One region of the Paenibacillus sp. AR247 genome, then DNA from elsewhere that is predicted to be linked to it. Evidence: a T-box and tRNA genes for the amino acid it is inferred to sense, from the RefSeq annotation. Region 1 holds a T-box; the other holds one or more tRNA genes.
What was found. A T-box is a leader RNA that pairs with one kind of tRNA and senses whether it is charged. The one in region 1 lies ahead of CPT76_RS35030 (valine--tRNA ligase), so its partner is inferred to be a tRNA-Val.
Positions count from the first base shown of each region.

Region 2: it has a tRNA-Val gene. The T-box ahead of CPT76_RS35030 (valine--tRNA ligase) is inferred to sense a tRNA for this amino acid. The anticodon was not compared.

Region 1 covers NZ_PCZT01000026.1:171,783-175,950, reverse strand. Annotated here, with positions in the region: gene CPT76_RS35030 (valine--tRNA ligase) at 1-2,487, opposite strand, end outside; T-box leader at 2,546-2,804, opposite strand; gene CPT76_RS35020 (LysM peptidoglycan-binding domain-containing protein) at 3,079-4,168, opposite strand, start outside.
Region 2 covers NZ_PCZT01000012.1:304,657-308,824, reverse strand. Annotated here, with positions in the region: gene CPT76_RS22850 (MBL fold metallo-hydrolase) at 1-495, shown strand, start outside; gene CPT76_RS22845 (DUF3892 domain-containing protein) at 602-841, opposite strand; gene CPT76_RS22840 (GNAT family N-acetyltransferase) at 932-1,375, opposite strand; gene CPT76_RS22835 (hypothetical protein) at 1,724-1,921, opposite strand; tRNA gene CPT76_RS22830 (tRNA-Val) at 2,089-2,161, shown strand; gene CPT76_RS22825 (hypothetical protein) at 2,258-2,575, opposite strand; gene CPT76_RS22820 (YjfB family protein) at 2,756-2,932, shown strand; gene CPT76_RS22815 (hypothetical protein) at 3,135-3,329, shown strand; gene CPT76_RS37705 (hypothetical protein) at 3,496-3,669, shown strand; partial or broken gene CPT76_RS22810 (glycerophosphodiester phosphodiesterase) at 3,746-4,168, opposite strand, start outside.

The sequences.
Region 1 (4,168 bases):
CCGCGCAATCTCCTGGTCAATGTCGATCAGACCGGCTAGCGGCAGGTACAGCTCGGCACCGGTAATCACGGCGGTCATCGCCTTGTCCGGCGTCGTCAGGTCCAGACCTGCCGTAAAGCTCGAGGTGTTGCAGAAGCGCTGAACGTATACTTCGTTCCGGTCCACGATCTGCAGCACTTGCTCATCGCCCGCCTTCAGCATCAGCTCGATCTTCTTGCTCATCGGAACATTAACCTCTGCGCGGATGTTGCGAACGGCACGGATGGCATCCATCAGCAGCGACATCTCGGCTGCAGCTTCGGCATCCTCGAAGGCTGGATCATACTCCGGCCATGCCGCAAGCGTGATCGTTTCCCCTTCGTGAGGCAGATGCTGCCAAATTTCTTCGGAGATGAACGGCATAAACGGATGAATCATCCGCAGCGTGCGGTCCAGCACATAGCTAAGCACCGACTGCGTCGTTTTCTTGGCGCTCACATTGTCTCCGTACAAAGAGAGTTTGGCAAACTCAATGTACCAGTCACAGAGGTCATCCCAAATGAAGTTATACAGGAGCCGGCCCGTTTCACCAAATTCGTAGGCATCTATTAGACGCGTAATGTCACGGGAAGTTTCGTTCAGGCGGTGGAGAATCCAGCGGTCCGCCGTGCTGAGCTCTCCGCTTATGTCAATGTCGTCATATGTGAATCCTTCCAAATTCATCAGAGCGAATCGGGAGGCGTTCCAGATTTTATTGGCAAAGTTGCGCGCCTGCTCCACGCGTTCCCAGCGGAAGCGCAGATCCTGCCCCGGCGTGCTGCTCGTGGAGATCATGTAGCGCATCGCATCTGCGCCGTACCGTTCGATGACGTCGAGCGGATCGACGCCGTTGCCGAGCGACTTGGACATTTTCCGTCCTTCGGAATCCCGGACCAGACCGTGCATCAGCACGTCCTTGAACGGAATTTCGCCCGTAAATTCCAGCGCGGTAAAGATCATCCGGGCTACCCAGAAATAGATGATGTCATAGCCCGTAACGAGTACATTCGTCGGATAATAACGCTCCAGATCCGCCGTCTGCTCCGGCCAGCCGAGGGTAGAGAACGGCCACAGCGCCGAACTGAACCAGGTGTCCAGAACGTCGTTGTCCTGCGTAAGCTCGGTGCTTCCGCATTTGGAGCATTGGGTTACATCCTCATGCGCGACGTGGATCTCGCCGCAGGATTCACAGTACCAAGCCGGAATCCGGTGTCCCCACCACAACTGACGCGAAATACACCAATCCCGGACGTTTTCGATCCAGTTCAGGTATGTTTTCTCGAAACGCTCCGGAACAAAACGTACCCCTTTGCCTGCCTTTTGCGCCTCGATGGCTCTTTCTGCGAGCGGCTGCATTTTAACGAACCACTGCGTCGACAAGTAAGGCTCGACTACGGCGCCTGTGCGCTCGCTGTGCCCTACCTGGTGCACATGGTCTTCGATTTTGATCAGCACGCCGAGGTCCTTCAAATCCTGAACGATCTGCTTGCGGCAATCGGCCCGGTCCATGCCTTCGTACTTCGCAGCCTGGTCATTCATCGTGCCGGTCTCGTCCATCACGATGATTTGCGGCAGATCGTGGCGCAATCCCACCTCAAAATCGTTCGGATCGTGTGCCGGGGTAATTTTTACGGCGCCGCTGCCGAATTCTCGTTCCACGTACTCGTCGGCAATAATCGGAATCTCGCGTCCAACTATCGGAAGCACGAGCATCTTGCCGATCATGTCCTTGTAGCGCTCATCTTTCGGATGAACCGCTACCGCCGTATCGCCAAGCATCGTCTCGGGACGCGTGGTCGCTACCGTAATGTGGCCGCTTCCGTCCTTCAGCGGATACTGCAAATGATACAGATGGCCGTTGACTTCTTTATATTCAACTTCAATATCGGACAAGGCGGTTCTGGCGGCCGGATCCCAGTTAATGATCTTTTTGCCGCGGTAGATCAGCCCTTTTTCATAGAGTTTCACGAAAACTTCGCGAACCGCCTTCGACAGACCTTCGTCAAGCGTAAACCGCTCTCTGGAGTAATCCAGGGAAAAGCCCATTTTGGCCCACTGTTCATGAATCGTTTCCGCGTATTGGTCCTTCCATTCCCATACTTTCTCCAGGAACTTCTCGCGCCCCAGGTCGTGGCGGCTAATATTCTGCTCACGCAGCTTCTGCTCCACCTTGGTCTGCGTCGCGATGCCCGCATGGTCCGAGCCCGGAAGCCACAAGGCGTCGTATCCCTGCATCCGCTTCGTGCGGATCAGAATATCCTGCAGGGTAAAGTCAAGGGCGTGCCCGATATGGAGCATCCCCGTTACGTTTGGCGGCGGAATCACGATCGTGTACGGCTCCGCCTCGGGCTTCTGCCCGGCTTTGAAATACTGGCCGTCGATCCAGTATTTGTACCATTTCTTCTCGGCCGATTTCGGGTCATACGTCGTCGGCATCCCGGTTGTTGCTTGGTTTTCCTGGTCTGTCATATTGTTCATCCTCCATCACAAGATCAGCTTTGCCAAAAATACAAAAAACCTTTCGTCCTCAAAGGACGAAAGGCTGTTCTTTCGCGGTACCACCTTTGTTTTGCGACAAGCAGCACAAACACGCATGCCCCCCGCAACACTCCATACAGATAACGGCTGCAGCCGGCCGGCTCTACCTCCCGCGCCTTCGAACGCAGGTGCTCAAACCGACAACTTCCGGGCGACTTCGGACAGCTGCATCCTGCGGAATCTTCCAGCGCTGCAATTCCGCTCTCTGAAGGGCAATACCGCCTACTCTTCCCGTTCATCGTTTTTTTGAAGATGGTTAAATGGATTCATTTTCAGCGAAGCTGAAGCGATTCATATCGCAAGAAAAACTTCCGTCAAATACGGGATGTCTTCTGTAATTGACGTTCATTGATGTTTTTCTGCAAAACATATACTCCATAATAACGCGCTTCATGTCGATAGTCAACTTCCCTTGGCCCAAAGTGCAGGACCATTTTCCCGTGTTCAGGCAGGCCACATCCCGGGAACAAAAAAAAGCCCGGCGCAACAAAGCGCCAGGCTCTTCGGATTGCATCAAAAACGTTACGGGATGTACAGAACTTGACCTTCCTGCACGGTCTGGTCCGCCAGCCGGTTGTACAGTACTAGCTCCCGCGGCGTCAGCTGATAACGGTCGGCGATCGTCTCGAGCGTCTCTTCCCGCTGAACGATGCACAGCCGGACCTTACGGAAAGGAGTCTGCTCGGAGATACTGCCGAGGAACAGGTTCTTCCATTTGATATCATCTGCTTCAGCAGCACCCGCGCTGGCGGCGGCATCAGCAGCCTGCTGCTCCTCCTGTGCCTGCTGGTACTCAAGCTCCTTGATCGAACGGCTTGAGGACAAGATCGAGGAAAAACCGATCGCTTCCTTCTCGCCGGACTCGGGTTCCTTCTTGCTTCCGAGCGCAATCCGCATTTCCCGGTCTTCAGGCGGTTCTTCCTGCTGAACTTTATCCTGGAAAGCTCCAAACGGGAACGTAGGCTCGCTGAACGGGTCTTTACCCGCCGCGTTCAAATAGATGTCTTCTTCCTGTTCTTCATCCGCCTGAACCGCCGTCGCCTCCGGATGCAGCAGCTCCGACTCCTCTTCATGCTCAAAATGCCACTTGTTCGGGTACTGGGGCTCCGCTGTCCGGTCTGATGGTTCCTTGTCCGTATGTAAAGCGGATAATCCGGCCACCTGCGGCGGAGGCGCTGCCGCTTCCCGCTCAGGTTCGCGGGCAAATTCCCATGCGGTAGACGGCGCAGTTTCACGGGAATCGGACGCCTGAGGCACAGCCGCTTCCTCCGGCTCGGACGGAGGAACAGCAGCCGCTTGCCATACGGCTTCCCAGGCTGCCGCTTCCCGTGCTTCATCCGAGTCATCGGCTTCCGTGGCTTCGATCGGAACCTGTTCCGGCTGCTCTGCCTGAATTTGGGACTGAGGCGGCGCAAAGGACGGAGCCGGTGCGGTCCAGACAGGCGCAGGGTCGTCCGGCGGCGTGAATTCACGCTGTTCCGGTTCTGCCGAAGCCGGTTCTTCCTCCCGCTCTTGCGCGAAGATAGCCGCTTCCTCCGGAATGTCCTCATCCGGTGCATGAACCACCGTGAATTCGTCCGCTTTCCAGGCGGGTGATTCCGCGACCTGAGTC
Region 2 (4,168 bases), on a different contig from region 1:
CGTCGCAAAATGAAGCTTTATATCGCAGAAGCTTTGCGTGATGTGCTGTGGGAGCACACGCTGAAGGGCGGTCTGTCCCAACCCGGCGAAATCACCTGCCTCGAGGACGCCTTCGACGTACATACGCTTCAGCCGGGGGTTCCCTGCCGCCTGTCGGAGCAAATCGAGCTGGAGCTTATCCCGAACCGCCACATTCCGGGCAAAGACAGCTTTTCCCTCTATATTAACGGCCGGATCTTCTACAGTGCGGACATGACCTTCGACCCCGGGCTGCTGGACAAGCTCGTACGGGAACGCGGCTGTGATACGATCCTTCACGAGGTCCAGCTGGAAGGACCGGGCGAGGTGCATACGACGCTCAGTGAGCTGCTATCGCTGCCGGAGCCGGTTCAGCGTATGATTCGATTGATGCATTATGCGGATAATAAAGACGAGTTTGTAGGAAAAACCGGAGAAATGACCTTCCTTAAGCAAGGGCACGTATATACGCTGTAACCCTTGCAGGTCGATGTGGATTACGGGTGAAAAAACACAGCCGGCTGCAGAAAGATGAACCTTCTCTGCAGCCGGCTGTTATTTTTGGAAGCATGACGCTCGTCTTTTATTCAAAGGTAGGCAGGTTATCGAGATTATTCGACGGATCGCCGTCGGCGTCCCCGCGGATGTACATCTCGCCGTCACGGCCTTTAAAGACGTTTACTCCGGCAATGGCGCCCGCCTTTACTTCCTGCAGCGCCTGCTCGTAATCGAGCACCCGGCCCGACGACGTTTGAAAGGCCGTCAAGTCGCCGTCACCGTTCTTCTGTACTGCGATAAATTGTTCTCTTCCTGGGTTTCCCATCGATATCCACTCCTTAAGTTGTCATGATATATCAAGGTGACATATGGATATCGTTCCCTGAGAACATGGATTTATGCGAAGAAATGAAGCCTACAGTGGCTTCTTCATACGGACATGCGGAATGCCCGCGTCATCGAACGGCTCCTTGGAAATGACCTCGTAGCCTTGTTTTGCATAGAACTGTTCAGCTTGGCACTGAGCATCCAGGATGGAATAGGCCAGCCCCAGTTCCCTCGCACGCTCTTCCATCGCCATCAGCAAAATGCGGCCGAACCCGTGGGTGCGGAACTCGCGGCGAACCGCGATTCGCTGCATCTTGGCGGTATCGCTGTTATAATAAATGATCCGGCCGGTGGCCACATACTGATCCTTGTCCTGAAGGAGGATATGATGAACATTTTCGCTGATCACATCGTATTCGTCGATCTCCAGGTCGGCGGGCACGTTTTGTTCCTTGACGAACACCTCCTGGCGGATGTCCAGCGCATGTTCCAGCTGCTCGGGGGTCGTCACGTATACTATTTCTGCAGGCATCGGTTACCCTCTCTTTCATGCAATCAATATAAAAAACACGGCTGAATCATTATACAAAAAAATGATTTTCCTGTATAGTTGACTCATGAGAGCTCTATGGAAGGGAGACCATGGATCGTTATGGGCATGACCATTGCGCTGATCGTCATTTTATCAGCCATCTTGATCTATTCATTCATTTATGTCATCCAAAAAGGGTATTCACGCAAATGGGATGAGGAATAAGAAAAACGTTTATCGACGAACACTAAGGAAACCGAATCTCCGATGCAAATACTTTCTTATATCTAAAATAAAACAAGGGCCGGTGCAGTCGGAGCACGGGCCCTATGTCTTGTTCAGGGGGAATCAGGGCGGCGTAATAGGGCCCTTGGAATACACATCCTCGCTGACCGATTTGCCGTAAACGTCCAGCATAATCGGTGAGTCGGCCATTGTTGAACCGGGCTTGATCGGCTCCTGCGCATCCGAAAACTCACCCGCGGGGGAGCATCCGGCAAGCAGCAGGCACAGCCCTGCCGCGAGCAGCCCGCCTTTGTTCGGCATACCGTGCCACTCCTTCTGTTTCGAAATATACTTTAGTTTTCGCCCGTTTGGATAGCTTCTAATCATGAGCGGCAAACAAATTGTGCATGCCATTCACCGTGAGCAAAATAAAATGATTGACAGCTAACTACGGCGCTGTTATTATATTAAATGTATCTGACTTGTACGATCTGCTAGCTCAGCTGGGAGAGCACCATCTTGACAGGGTGGGGGTCAGTGGTTCGAGCCCACTGCAGATCATCTATAGAAACCCTTGAAGCTTAAGGCTTCAAGGGTTTTTTGTTATTTTCACACTTAGCTGCAGAAGTTTTGGCCTTGTCCCGTTAAGATAATCATCTATTTTGTTCTCACAGGGACCTCCGCCGTGTTTGCGAAGGAAACCGTTACATACGATATCTCAGGTTTCACATTTTCCAACAAAGGTGGGGTAACCAAATGGGTAAATTCTTTTTCCACGAACATGATCACCGTCGTCACTGTCATGTCCGCAAACCAAAACCAGTCATCCTCAAAAAAGAAATCAAGAAAACGATATTCGTCAAAGTCGACTGGGAACCTGTAATCAAAAAGGTCCACAAAGAAAAGCATGTTTCCTGCCATAAGATTCACAAACAGCACCACCACTTCAAAAAACGCCACCATAAAAGATGCCACTGTCGCGATCATCACTTCGGTGGAGAAATGTATTAATTCCGGATTTTTCGGATGAAATCAACACGACACCTCCCTGATCGCACGCCCGGGAACTTGGTTCCCGGGCGGCATCTATTTTATAAATCACACCGAACATCCGATAACATAGATGTTACCCATTTTACATAGAGGAGGCTTATGATGGATATCCCTGCTTTATCGATGGCCATGAGCCAGTCCCGGCTGGCTCAAAATGTGAGCATTCAGGTGCTTAAAATCGCTAAGGATCAAGCCTCGCAGGACGGTCAATCCCTGGTCAAAATGCTGGATAGCAGCGCCGTACCCCATTTGGGAAACCGTCTAGACATCCGGATTTAGCTGCTCGATTTTCTTTTCTGCCCCTCCAGACGGAGGGTTTTTTATTTTTCAGGACATCCGTTCAAATTAAATTCATATTTTAGGTCCATATCCCCACCAATCAAACATTCGTTCTCTATCCAACAGACGAAAATTATCTTATGATAAAGATAGTTATTGATACAAAAGTCTTACCAGTATGTGGATACGGGAGAATAGTCTCATGGAAAAGGAAATTGAAATGGCGATCCGCCGCGGCCATCAATTATTCGTTCAAAATTTGGATGGTGAATCCATCACCGGCATCCCCGAGAAATCCGATGATCCGGGCACTTTAAAGATGCGGACGGTGTATGGCTCCATGTGGATTCCGCTGGATGAAGTCGGCCATCTGTCACGCCTCATTCATATTCGTTAATATTCGCTGCCCTGCTTGGGCGGCTTTATTTTTTTATATAACGATTATCCTTTCGGCTCGTAAGGTGCAGGAAAATGTGGTTCAGCGGCGCTTGGAACGGTTTATCCTTACATATAAGGAACACACTATGGAAGTACCAACGATTCTACGGGAAGGACGTGTGGCGATGAATAAACCGAATGAAGAGGAACGTTTCCCCGGGGTCGACCCCATTCCGGATCCCGATCATGAAACGCCCTCATCCACGGACATGATTGAAGACGTGCTGGAAGAAGGGGCGCGGGAATTGAAGAAAGGTAAACATCCGTCGAACGGGGATTCACCGGATCATCAAGGGTGACGCGTTCCCTCGCTGTTCTGGAGACTATTCAGGCACAAAATAACCCGATGCCGCCGTGGCATCGGGTTATCGTTGTTTAGGAGCGCACTGAAGCGCTCAGCAGCGCTGCCAGCTTATCCGGGTAGTCGGTGATGATACCTGTTGCCCCTGCGTCGATAAGACGCTGCATTTCCTTTCTTCGTTGACCGTCCATGGGTGGTATACTTTACCGGCTGCCTTCGCTCCCGCCACAAATTCTGGCAGCACCGCAAAATGGTAAGCGTGCAGGGCGTCGGCTTCAACGCTGCGGGCATACTCCCACGGCTCATACAGTCCCTCCATGTACAAAATGCCAGTGCGGATTTCAGGCGCGAACTGCTTGCAGAGCCGCAGGGAATAGTGATTGAAGCTTGAGATGACGATCCGCTCGCTCAGGTTATAGCTTCTTACCATGTCGATGACCTTTTCCTCAAGCCCTGCATAAGGTACCTTCGTATTTTTCAACTCGATGTTGACGACG